DNA from 3 places in the Brevibacillus sp. SIMBA_040 genome. Region 1 is predicted to be linked to each of the others. Evidence: riboswitches for the same ligand, from Rfam matches in the RefSeq annotation. Region 1 holds a riboswitch; each other region holds the start of a gene.
What was found. A riboswitch is a leader RNA that binds a small molecule or an ion and turns the genes downstream of it on or off. The one in region 1 is predicted to bind S-adenosylmethionine.

Region 2: linked by a shared signal. The riboswitch ahead of SB752_RS11135 (homoserine dehydrogenase) and the one ahead of mtnK (S-methyl-5-thioribose kinase) in region 1 are both predicted to bind S-adenosylmethionine.
Region 3: linked by a shared signal. The riboswitch ahead of SB752_RS30585 (hypothetical protein) and the one ahead of mtnK (S-methyl-5-thioribose kinase) in region 1 are both predicted to bind S-adenosylmethionine.

What each region holds. Positions count from the first base shown of each region.
Region 1 is NZ_JAWRXI010000001.1:466,783-471,036, forward strand. It holds gene mtnA (S-methyl-5-thioribose-1-phosphate isomerase) at 1-865, opposite strand, end outside; gene mtnK (S-methyl-5-thioribose kinase) at 862-2,091, opposite strand; SAM riboswitch class I at 2,257-2,404, opposite strand; gene SB752_RS02335 (anti sigma factor C-terminal domain-containing protein) at 2,497-3,699, opposite strand; gene SB752_RS02340 (sigma-70 family RNA polymerase sigma factor) at 3,689-4,186, opposite strand.
Region 2 is NZ_JAWRXI010000005.1:273,448-277,701, forward strand. It holds gene SB752_RS11125 (DUF2798 domain-containing protein) at 1-86, shown strand, start outside; gene SB752_RS11130 (GNAT family N-acetyltransferase) at 500-1,384, shown strand; SAM riboswitch class I at 1,547-1,656, shown strand; SAM riboswitch class I at 1,742-1,850, shown strand; gene SB752_RS11135 (homoserine dehydrogenase) at 1,865-3,199, shown strand; gene glpK (glycerol kinase GlpK) at 3,332-4,254, shown strand, end outside.
Region 3 is NZ_JAWRXI010000030.1:44,853-49,106, reverse strand. It holds gene SB752_RS30595 (YcdB/YcdC domain-containing protein) at 1-1,506, shown strand, start outside; gene SB752_RS30590 (YjcZ family sporulation protein) at 1,579-1,689, opposite strand; SAM riboswitch class I at 1,907-2,008, shown strand; gene SB752_RS30585 (hypothetical protein) at 2,010-2,231, shown strand; gene metH (methionine synthase) at 2,212-4,254, shown strand, end outside.

The DNA.
Region 1 (4,254 bases):
GAATATCAGCACCTGTTGCTGTTTCCAGATCGACAGAGGACAGTGGAGCCGCGACATAAAACGGAATCCCGTGAGCTTTGGCAAGTACAGCCACGCCGTACGTTCCGATTTTGTTTGCTACGTCGCCATTTGCTGCTACGCGGTCTGTCCCTACGATAACTGCCTCTACTTTTCCTTGAGACATTACCATTGCTGCCATGTTATCGCAGATCAGCGTCACATCAATACCCGCCTGCTGGAGCTCATAGGCAGTTAGACGCGCGCCTTGCAGGACTGGACGTGTTTCGTCTGCGTATACTTTGAGATTCCAGCCGCGTTCTTTTGCCAAATAAAATGGAGCCGTCGCCGTTCCATAGGCAGCTGTCGCCAGGGCGCCAGGGTTGCAGTGCGTAAGAATGCCCATGCCATCATGCAGGAGCGTCAGCAAATGCTCACCGATTGTCCGGCATACTTCAGCATCTTCTTTTTGAATTGCCAAAGCCTCGTCCAGTACCGCAGCCTTCAGCTCCGCAACAGACAAACCTGTCTCTTTTTCCACACGGGTCTTGATGCGATCCAGCGCCCAGAACAGATTGACCGCAGTTGGACGGGAAGTGCCCAGGTAGTCCGCCTGCTTGGTCAATTCATTCCAAAATTGCTCGTGCGATTCTGCCTCGCTGCCGCGAACGCCAAGATAGAGTCCGTATGCCGCAGCCATTCCGATGGCAGGAGCTCCGCGTACTTGCAAATGGCGAATGGATGCCCACACTTCTTCGGATGTTGTCAGGTTCAAATAAATCGTTTCAACTGGCAAGCGCGTTTGATCAAGCAGAACTAAGCAATCGTTCTCCCACTTGACCGGCGCAAATTGTGTACTCGTTGTCATACTGTTGTAGCCTCCTGATAGTAGCGTGCGGTCACTGTACGGACAATGTCCGTGATGTCGGTTGATTCGCCTACATTGCCGCGGCCGAGAATCAGCGCTTCACCAATAGCCAGCGCCAAACGTTCTGCTTCTGCACGCGTTTGCTCGTCCTCTATGGCGTTCAAATCTGCCACTCCTGCTAGCCCAATCACGCGGCGTAGGATTTTGCATCCAGCATAACCGGCAGTGTCCTGAATCAGTCGTTCTACATAGCTCTGCCAGAGGCCTTCTACGTGAGCGCTGCGTTCTTTAGCCCGTTTATGCCACAGCTGAACAAACTGGGAAACGAATTCGTTCCAAACATCTTCGACCATCTCCAGTAAGTATTCGCGGTATGCGTCCCGTTCTCCTTGGTCTTTTTGCAAACCGTGCTGACCAGCGTAGTTGAGCAAAAGGTTTGCAATGACCGCACCGATATCAAAGCCGATCGGGCCGTAGTAAGCAAATTCAGGATCGATTGCTTTCAAGCTCGTTTCGGTAATGAAAATGCTTCCTGTATGCAAATCACCATGCAAAAGCGCTTCTGCGCGAGTCAAAAAGTCATATTTAAGCTTGGCGATCTCCAGTTTGAGCGGCTTGTTGTTCCAGATCGCTTCCACCTCTGAACGAATCAACGGGTTAAAGTTATTCGTTGGTGCATTTTCATAAGGATCAGTAAAAACCAGATCTTCAGTAATTTTGCATAATTCGGGATTTAGGAATGTTCCGACTAACGCCTTTTTTTCGTATGGATGCGCCCCGAGATCAGATGTGTAAAACAAGGTTTGCGCCATGAAACGTCCAATTTGCTTGGCAAAGAGGGGGTAACGTTTCCCTTCGATGAGACCTTTGCGCATAATGACGTGATCTCCGACGTTTTCCATTACAGTCAAAGCCAGCTCCTGGTCAAAATGATACACTTCCGGTACGAGATCAGGTACGTATTTGTGCTGAATACGCAGGGCTTCGCTCTCGATACGTGCACGATCAATCGTCAGCGGCCATGATTCCCCAACCACACGCGCAAATGGCAACGCCTGCTTCACAATCACGCTCTTTCCGGTAGCTTTCTCTTGAATATCAAACACCAGATTGAGGTTTCCATCCCCGATTTCGTGACTCGTCAGCTCTGCTCCCTCAGTAAACAGACCTGGCAAACCCTTTACGTACTCCACTGCTTCCTGCTCGGTCAACGCACGATAAGCCATGATTCATTACTCCCCTCAATGTCATTTTGTATTTATCTCTAGTGGACTGGATGCTTGCCCCAGTCTAGCAATCAAACGGTAGCCATTGCAGACATGCAAAAAGACCTCTTTTCCCGAAGAAAAGAGGTCGCTGTCGTCACGTACAAAACAAACGTGTCCTTGTCCCCCTTATCTTCCAGACTACTTTTGTTTCTGCAGGAATTAGCACCGTGCACGTCGCCTGAAACTTTAATCGCTACAAAAGCGACCAAAGAGCGTCATGTCGGTTGCCGGGTATCATCGGGCCAGTCCCTCCACCTTCTCTGGATAAGGTATCCATCGTATGCAATTATGATTTAGTTTGAATCATACAGCCACACTTACACGCTGTCAACACCCTTTTTCAGCTGCCCCCATCCATTTTTACTACCAGCTATAGTGCGTACCGGAAGCAGCTGGGCGATCCCAATTCCACCAGTCCACCTTGCCCAAAAAGGCCGCTGTAATCGACTTTTCCTGTTGCAGCTTGAGTAACTCCTTGGTCGGTCCGGTCAAAACAGCACCATAAATACGGACGCCATTTTTTTGCATGTACTGGTAACGCTCGGCAATTTGCGGCTTGCTCCTAGAAACCAAGCTAAACCCTATTTCATTGGTCAGCCGCTCCTGTTCGGTAAGATATTTCATTTCGCTCAAATAAACTGCTGCCCGGCGCAGTCCTTCGCCATTGACCAGAATCGGGGCATTCCCGTAATTAAGCTCCCGCTCCGCAAACCCCCAGACGTCACCAGCGCCGAGAAGACGAACTCCTTCCCCAGCATCACTGCGTGCCTGCTCCTGCCCTGAATCGACAGCAAACCAGACTGTTTCATATGCATCACTGCTAACATAGCGGGAAATAAGCGAGTAATATTCCTCGTAGCTCAAAAAATGGTCAAAGGAGATAGCCAGCTGAGATACTGTGCCCTCCGGCAGCTTTCCCATCGTCGTCCAGGCAGGTGTACGTAGATACTCCGAGTCCGCCAGCGTCACCTTCTGCCCCGTAATCGGATAGCTGAAAAAGAGCTTTTGCTCCCTGATCCCGTTTGTCCACTCTGGCTTGGCACTTGTCTTCCACAAATAGTTGGTGCTTTCGAAGCTTCCGGCGTTTTTGTCCTCGCTCCCCACCCGCTCACGCAGTTCCATCCTGATCTTCCCGTAAAATAAACCGACCTCTGAGCCACTGCTACCTACACTCACGCCCGGCTGCGTGAAGTTGACCATATCCTTGGCGACCCGGAACAAATCGTCGTGCATCAGGGAACCAAACCAGCCGTTCACCACAAACAGCAAGACACCTGCAAAAAAGGCAAGCGCCATCGTAAACGCGGAATTCGATAGGCGCATCCTCCATTTACCCCGCCGAATGATAGCCCGCTGTTTCTCTTCTGTAAGAGCGGCAGGGGCCTCTTTGCCTGGGTCAGAGCCCGTGCCTTGCTCTTCCCCCAGCAGAAGCCGTTCCAATCGCTGGGCGTACTCCTCATCTCTGATTACTTCTTCCCCGAGCCTTTGCTCCTCGCCCTCTGTCATTTCTCCTCGCAGGTAAGCGAGCAGCTTTTGATCCCTGCTATTTTTGTCTTTATTCTCCATCTGCTCCATCCCTCCACAACTTTCGCATCTTTTGCCGCCCTCGAAACAGAGAACGCTTTACGTCAGCCACATCGATACCCAATATTTCTGCGATTTCTGCATAGGAAAAGGAAGCTGCTGCAAGCAGAATGACCTGCTTTTGCTTTTCTGGTAGCTGCAGAAGAATTTCCTGAGCCATTTCCCACATTTCCTTGTGCACCACAGTTTCCGCAGGATCATCCACCTGCTGGTCAGCTTGTTCAGGAAGCTGCCCTACCAGCTGCAAGGGTCGCTTCGTCTGTTTACGATGCCAATCGACAAAGGCGTGGTACGCTACCTTGAACAGCCACGGCCTGACTTTTTCCCCGTGGTAATCGTCCAGGGACAAAAAGGCGCGGAAAAAGGTTTCCTGCGCCAGGTCCTCTGCCTGCCGTGCATCGCGTGTCAGCCGGAAAAGGTAGCGGTATATATCGTTTACGTGCAGTTTGTACACGTCGTCCAAGCTCACTTTCCCAACGCTTCCACACCCTTTCATTGACTACCACGCTTGGAATGGAAAAAAGTTTCACTTCGTCC
Region 2 (4,254 bases), on a different contig from region 1:
AGCTTCTCATAGTAGGACCGATTGTTCGGTACTTGTTTACAAAATTGGTTCAGAGAAAAGGAATCACGATCAAGCATTTTTCATAGTCATGAAAGTAATTGTAGACAAAAGTCTAAAAAAGGTGATACTATACCTTCAATCTTAAAAACTGAAGGGAGATTAGACTTATATGCTTAAACTTATTATCGCAAATTAAATTCGAATGAGTTTAATAGGAGGGTTATTCTATCATTCATTGATCGGTTTGTTTGATATGCCCTTTTGCGATAATGAAGAGAAGCGATATAATGTCTAATCTATACAAGCAGAAAAATAAATGGTTGTAATCAGGCTAAAGGCAGGCGCTTGCTTCAGGCTGGTTTACTTTATTTTTTGCGTATACAAAGACTTTATGAGTTTATTCTCATAAGGTCTTTTTCTGTTTTTAGGAGGTGATTTATTTCCATAAATATACATGCTGTGTACGAGAGTGATTAAAATATATATGGAGGGAATCTACATGAAAAAATACGAATTAGTAAGTAATTATCGCAATAACGAAAGCTTGAAGGAGAGCTTTAATTCCTTAGCAATAAAAACCTTCAAATTAGATTTTCGAGGCTGGTATGACAAAGGGTATTGGAATGACAATTATATTCCGTATTCCTTTGTTGATAAAGGCAAGGTTATCGCAAACGCCTCGGTCACTAAAATGTCGGTGATTATAAATGGTCAAACGCATAAAGCGATTCAGGTTGGTACAGTCATGACAGATGAAAATTATCGCAATCAAGGCTTGGCTAAGCAATTAATGCAGCACATTCTGAGGGAACATGAAAATAGATGTGATTTCATGTATCTTTTTGCGAATGAAACGGTTTTGGATTTTTACCCGAGGTTTGGCTTTACACGCCTACATGAAAGTGAGTTTAGCATAGATCTGGCGAAAAGCTCGATTCAAATGAATACAGCATCGAAAGTAAAGCAGCTCACTATTGAATATGATCTTGCCTTACTTGAAAAATTTGCGAAAAATCGCCATGTCAACTCAAGGATCTTAGATGTGGAGCAAAATGAAAGCCTATTACTTTTTTATTTCACATTAGTATTTTATGAGGCTTTGTTCTATGTGGAAGATTTAGAAACGATTGTACTCATGGAGGAAGAAGAAGATATTCTGCGTATTTTCGATATCATTTCGTTACAAGCACCAAATGTTGAAGCAGTACTTGCAAGCATTGTGAAGGAAACAACGAAAAAAGTAGAATTTTGCTTCACTCCTGATTTTACAATCGAAGGGATGACAGCAACCATTATGCCAAATGATGATGATGCCCTATTCGTCTTAACAAAAAAGCCGCTGCTGAAGGGAAACTTTATGTTCCCGTTAACATCACATAGTTAATTGACAGGTAAATGAACTGCTATATTCAAGGGACGCTAATGAAAAGAAAACCTGGTGCCACTGCTTGGCTGGCACTAACCAAATTCCTTTTTATTGAAAAGAAAGAATTTTGTTGACGGATGGTATGGAATTTCTTAGAATAAAGCTCAACAGAATACACTATTCTTATCCAGAGAGGTGGAGGGTCTGGCCCTATGAAGCCCGGCAACCGTCACGATTAGGTGACAAGGTGCCAATTCCTGCGAGGCGACCTACGTCTCGGCAGATAAGAAGCGGGTGTCGCGTAAGCGTGATTACGAACCTTCTTCTTAGTGAAGAAGGTTTTTTTATTCCTAGAAGTACCAAAATTCATATTTTTCTTTATCCAGAGAGGTGGAGGGACTGGCCCGATGAAGCCCGGCAACCGTCATGCAGTATGTGACAAGGTGCCAATTCCTGCAGGACATAGGTTCCTGGGAGATAAGGAGAAGGGGAGCAGCGATGCCCAAGAGCCTTCTTCTTAGCGAAGAAGGCTTTTTCTTTTTCAATTATGAGGATGGAGTGGTTAACATGAGCGCTGGCGTAATTCGAGTAGGGTTGTTGGGACTTGGTACTGTAGGGGGAGGCGTCATCAAAACGATACGCTCTCAACAAGAAAAGCTGTCTTCTCGATTGGGGAAACGCATTGAAATCGTGAAAGCACTGGTTCGCGATTCCGATAAGGAGCGTGCAGTTCACGTTGATGCGTCTTTATTGACGACAAACTTTGAGGATATATTGCAAAGTGATGTGGATATTGTCGTAGAAGTGATGGGCGGTGTCGAGCCTACTTATGATTACGTTCGAGCGTTGATTGAAAAAGGCTGCCATGTCGTAACAGCGAACAAAGAGCTGCTGGCAAAACGAGGCACAGAGCTTGTTGAGCTGGCGAATCAGCATCAGGTACATTTGGCATATGAAGCGAGTGTTGCGGGTGGAATCCCGATTTTGAGTGTGCTGCGCCAATTTTTAAGAACCAATGACATAAGCGGTGTACTCGGAATCCTCAATGGCACGACCAACTTCATTCTGACCAAAATGGAAGCGGAGCAGCTGTCCTACCAGGAGGTTTTAAAGGAGGCGCAAGAGCTCGGTTATGCTGAGGCAGACCCGCGTTCTGACGTCGAAGGCTTCGACGCGATGTACAAACTGTATATTCTCGCACAGTTGGTGTATGGAGAATCGCTCCCGCTTTCAGATGTGGTGCGAAAAGGGATTTCTGATCTCTCTGCAGGGCATATTCGCATTGCCAGCGAGCTTGGCTATCGGATCAAGCTGATTGCCCAGGCTTATCAAACGGAGCAAGGCATTCGACTTTCCGTTGAACCGACAATGTTGCCAATCGCTCATCCATTGGCGCAGATTCAGGATGCTTTTAACGCAGTTCAGCTCTCCGGAAATATTGTAGGTGATTTGCTGTTTACAGGAAGAGGGGCAGGAGAGCTTCCAACGGCTAGTGCGGTTGTCGAGGATTTGGCGTATTTGTTGACACAGCCATTTACACCTCACCCAGCATGGAAAGAAATTGCCGCTGCGACCGCGGAGGTAAGTGAAGAAATCCAGCGTACGTTGTGTTATCTCGAAGGTTCATGCTCATCTGCAACACCGGATCGCGTCCTGCACTTTTTACGTAAAGCTGGGGTTACAATCAGTAAACTAAAAGTTCAATTTGACCTCGGAGGCGTTTTGCGCGCTGGTCTGATCACAAACGGATTAACAGAAGACCATGAAGCAGTACTAGGGAGCGACTTTGGGCTGTCGGTACGATGTTTCCCAGTATTGGAGTCGGCGGAATAAAAAGAACAAGCTTTTTCTTTTCCCATCTTTCTGTTGGAAAAAGAGGGATCAACTTCTTTTTCTCAAATATAGGTAGTAAGAAAAAAACTTGCTGCTCTAGGCAGAATAGACAAGGAAAGAGAGGTGAAGCAGATGACACCTGCAGAAAAGCGTTACGTGCTGGCTATCGATCAGGGTACGACCAGCACGCGTGCCATGCTTTTTACTCGCGAGGGGAAAATAGCGGGAGTTGCCCAAAAAGAGTTTACCCAGCATTTCCCGAAGCCAGGCTGGGTAGAGCATGATGGGCTTGAGATTTGGTCATCTGTGGTTGCTGTAATTGGGCAGGTACTGACGAGCCACAATATTTCTGCAAGCGAGGTAGCAGCGATTGGAATCACGAACCAGCGCGAGACTACGTTGGTGTGGGATAAACAGACCGGGGTTCCGATATACAATGCCATCGTCTGGCAATCACGTCAAACAAGCAAAATCTGTGAAGAGCTGAAGCAGCAGGGGAAAAATGACTGGGTTCGTGCCAAAACAGGACTATTAATCGATGCTTATTTTTCGGGAACCAAGGTCAAGTGGATTCTGGATCACGTACCAGGGGCACGGGAGCGCGCGGAGCGGGGCGAGCTGTTGTTTGGCACGATTGACACCTGGCTGATTTGGAAGCTGTCTGGTGGCGTGGCACATGTGACGGATTATACCAATGCATCGCGTACATTGCTCTTTAACATTCATGATCTGATCTGGGACGAGGAGCTGCTTGCTCTGCTCGATGTGCCCAAAGCGATGCTGCCAAAGGTTTGCTCTAGCTCAGAAGTCTATGCCTACACGGATCGGAATTTATTTTTTGGTGCAGAGGTACCGATTGCCGGGGCGGCAGGTGACCAGCAAGCGGCATTGTTTGGGCAAGCATGCTTTGAGGAAGGCATGGCGAAAAATACATACGGAACAGGTTGCTTTATGCTCATGAATACAGGGTCCAAAGCTGTTTCCTCACAGCATGGCTTATTGACGACAATTGCGTGGGGGCTAGACGGACGTGTGGAGTACGCACTCGAAGGTAG
Region 3 (4,254 bases), on a different contig from region 1:
GAGGGCCAGGTGGCATTTTTCGGTCGTACAAACAAAGAGGAACAGGAGCTGTTGGGGAAATTGACGAAGTCTCTTCCAGAGCTGAATCCATCGCCAGCACTGGATAACAAATCGATGTATTACGACGGTTTCGAAATAATGCTTGGAAATGCAGATGATGATGATTGGAATCAGGCGTTAATCAGCGTGTCTGGTAAAGCTGAGGATTTGCGGACCTATCGTCTAATTCAGGAAGTGGGGATTTGGAAGGAAGCCCCGGAAGCTCTGGCAAAGAAAACGGCAAACCATTTCCTGCAGGACATGCTTGGAGCGGACAGTAAAAATTACCGATACTCGTACAAAAACGACTCGATTGAATACCAGCGATATTACAATGAGCTGCCGGTCATGAATGATACGATCCGGATATCTGTTAATCAAGCGGGACGGATTGTCTATTATTCCAAAGAAGCGATGAAAAAGCATGAGCTTGCATCTTTTCCGGATGGAAAATCTGCCGTTTCTGTAGAGAAGGCAAAAAAGGAAATGGAGGCCAACATCAAATTAAACTACTTGCAGCACTTTCCCGTTAATCGAGATCGAGCATCAGGGAAGGTAACACAAACAAAGCCCCTGCTGGAATATACGATGTCTGTATCCACCTCCCAGCTCGGTCAACCTTCTTCACTGGGCTGGTACATTGAAGGAACGAGTGGAAAGATTGCCTATAGCACCGGAAACAATGGCCTTGACTACGATCGACGGAAGGAAGAACAAGCATTTGCGTTTCAACCCCCCGAAAGCTATAGCATCGTCACGTCAAAAGAAGAAGCGAAGAAATTGCTGCACAAAGAATTCGGTGTGAGTGTGGAGAGCTTCAAATATGCCGAATACGAAAACCGTGATCCACAATCGAAACATGCTCGAAAAAATTATGTATGGACTGACAACAGCGAAAAGCGTTATGTAGTAGAAACCGATGAACAATCAGGACGAGTCATGGCACTCGGAATACCTCGTCAGGGCAGCCAAGTGACGATCCAGCGCGCGGAGGCGGAAAAAGCGGCGTTGGAGATGCTTGAGAAATACATCGACCCGGCGGTAAAGGAAGTGCAGCTGGCAGAGGTTGTCGAGCCTGGCGCTGCAACACCTGTGGCATCAGGCAACTGGGGATTTGAATTCTTCATGAGCAAAGACGGTATTCCTGTTCTCGATAAGCAGCCAAATGAAGCGTATATCGTAACTGTCGATCCTTCCACTGGGAAGGCAAACGGGTTTGAAAACAGAAGAGAGACAGATGCGCATGTGGAGCTCCCGGACGCAGCCTCCGTCATTTCAAAGGAACAGGCTGTAGAACAGTATCTGCGCGCAATGCCATTGCAGCTTGTGTATCTTTTGAAGAATGAGGACAATGAATGGCTCGATCGTCCGATACTGGCCTATATCCCTTGGAGTCATGACGAGAATGCAGGCAAGCTTTTGCATATTGATGCACGAACCGGCGAAATCGTGAAGGAGCCTTACTAACAGAAAACAAAAAAGGGCTATGCCCAAGCCACGCAAATGGCTTTAGGCGATAGCCCCTTTTCTACAGGTTAACTAGCAGCCGCCGTCACACGAACACGCAACAATGACCAGCAGGATAAACAGTACGAGCACCAATGCGAAGCTGTCGCCAAAGAATCCGTTTCCGCAGTAAGATGTACTCATTTTTGTTTCCCCTCCTTTCCGTTATGCTCTAGTCTATACACGAACGCACAGGTTGGCGTGGGCGAATGACTAGTCATGATAAAAATGGGCGCAGGGGGAGCATACAGGAGTAAATAATAGACAAATTCTCAATTGACGAAGAGACAGGGGGGTGTTAAGATACTGTCAAACGTCAATCACTTTTGACAAAAAACGAATAACTCCATAAAATGTACGACTCTTATCCAGAGAGGCAGAGGGACTGGCCTGATGAAGCCTCGGCAACCGGTAAAAATCCGGTGCCAATTCCAGCAAAGCTACGCGCTTTGAAAGATAAGAGGATGGTTCAGGCGTTGCTGTATCCGCGGACAAATCCTCTTCTTTCTAAAGAAGAGGATTTTTTTCGTGCCATTAGGAATTTACAAAATTCCAAAGGCCAGTATCAGGGCAACCGCGACATTCGCCAGCTGGTATGGCGTAGTCAGGTTTTCTCATCTTCGATTAAAGAAATAAGCCATTGCAGTGGAGAGAAGGAGCAAGTTGATGAAACCTACTTTTCGTGAACAACTTTCCCGAAAAATTCTGATTTTGGATGGTGCGATGGGCACAATGCTGCAGCAGGCGAACCTTACTGCTGACGATTTCGGTGGCGATGAATACGACGGCTGTAACGAGCTGCTGAATTTGACCCGACCTGATGTCATCCGGTCTATTCATGAGAAATATTTGGAAGCTGGAGCAGATATTGTAGAAACCAATTCTTTTGGTGGGGCTTCTATCGTATTGGCTGAGTACGATGTGGCTGACAAGGACATGGAGATTAATATTGCAGCAGCACGCTTGGCGAAGGAAGCTGTCGACGCATACTCCACAAAGGAGTGGCCACGCTTTGTAGCGGGTGCCATGGGGCCAACCACCAAAACCCTCTCACTTACAGGTGGCGTTACGTTTGAAGAACTTGTCGAAGCTTACTACCGTCAGGCAAAAGGCTTGATCATTGGTGGCTCTGACGTGCTTCTCTTGGAGACATCTCAGGATACGCTCAACGTTAAAGCGGGCGGTATCGGTATCCGCAAAGCATTTGACGAGCTGGGAAAAGAAATTCCCGTGATGCTTTCAGGAACCATCGAGCCGATGGGAACGACATTGGCAGGTCAAAACATCGAAGCTTTTTATATCTCCCTGGAGCACTTAAAACCGGTAACGATTGGTTTGAACTGTGCGACAGGTCCAGAGTTTATGCGTGATCATCTCCGTACCTTGTCCGGACTTGCACAATGCGGAGTAAGCTGCTATCCCAATGCGGGTTTGCCCGATGAAAATGGTCACTACCATGAAACCCCTCAAGGCCTCGCTTCCAAAATGCTCGCGTTTGCTGAGCAAGGCTGGTTGAACGTCGCTGGTGGATGCTGTGGTACCACACCGGATCATATCCGGGCAATGGCTGAGGCGTTGAAGGACTGTAAGCCACGAAGCGGTGCTGCCGATTCCGTAAGTGCAGTCTCCGGGATTGAGGTTGTGTATGTGGAAGACGACAGTCGTCCTCTGCTTGTAGGGGAGCGTACAAACGTTATCGGTTCTAAAAAATTCCGCGATCTGATCGCAGCCGGTCAGTATGAGGAAGCATCCGATATTGCCCGTGCACAGGTAAAACGTGGAGCACACGTAATCGACATTTGTTTGGCTGACCCAGACCGTGAAGAATACGAAGATATGGAAAAATTCCTGCAATTCATCGCGAAAAAGGTAAAAGCCCCTCTCATGATCGATTCGACCGATGCCAAGGTGATGGAGCTGGGATTGCGTTATTCCCAAGGGAAAGCGATTCTGAACTCGATTAACCTGGAGGATGGATTGGAACGGTTTGAAGAGGTTGCTCCGCTGATCCACAAATATGGCGCAGCGGTTGTTGTTGGCACGATAGAAGAAGCAGGGATGGCGGTTACGCGCGAAAAGAAGCTGGAAGTAGCGCAGCGCTCCTACGATATCCTCGTCAAGCAATACGGCATGAATCCGCAAGATATTATCTTCGATCCACTAGTCTTCCCTGTGGGGACAGGTGATGAACAATATATTGGTTCTGCAAAAGAAACAGTCGAAGGCATTCGCTTAATCAAGCAAGCGATGCCAGAGTGCAAGACCATCTTAGGTGTAAGTAACGTTTCCTTTGGATTGCCGGCCGCAGGACGCGAGGTGCTGAATGCAGTGTTCCTGTACCACACGACACTAGCTGGGCTAGATTACGCAATCGTGAATACAGAGAAGCTGGAGCGTTACGCGTCGATTCCTGAGAGCGAAAGAAAGCTGGCCGAAGCGTTGTTGTTTGAGACCAATGATGAGACTCTCGCTGCCTTTACCGAATTTTATCGCCAAAAGAAAAGGGAAGTGAGTGTCGAGGTATCCTCATTGACTTTGGAAGAGCGTCTTGCTCGCTATGTCGTTGAAGGCTCCAAAGATGGATTGACTGAAGATCTGAAGCTGGCTCTGGAAAAATACGTGCCGCTTGAAATTATCAATGGTCCATTGATGACTGGTATGGAAGAGGTCGGCCGACTGTTTAACGGAAACCAGCTGATTGTAGCAGAG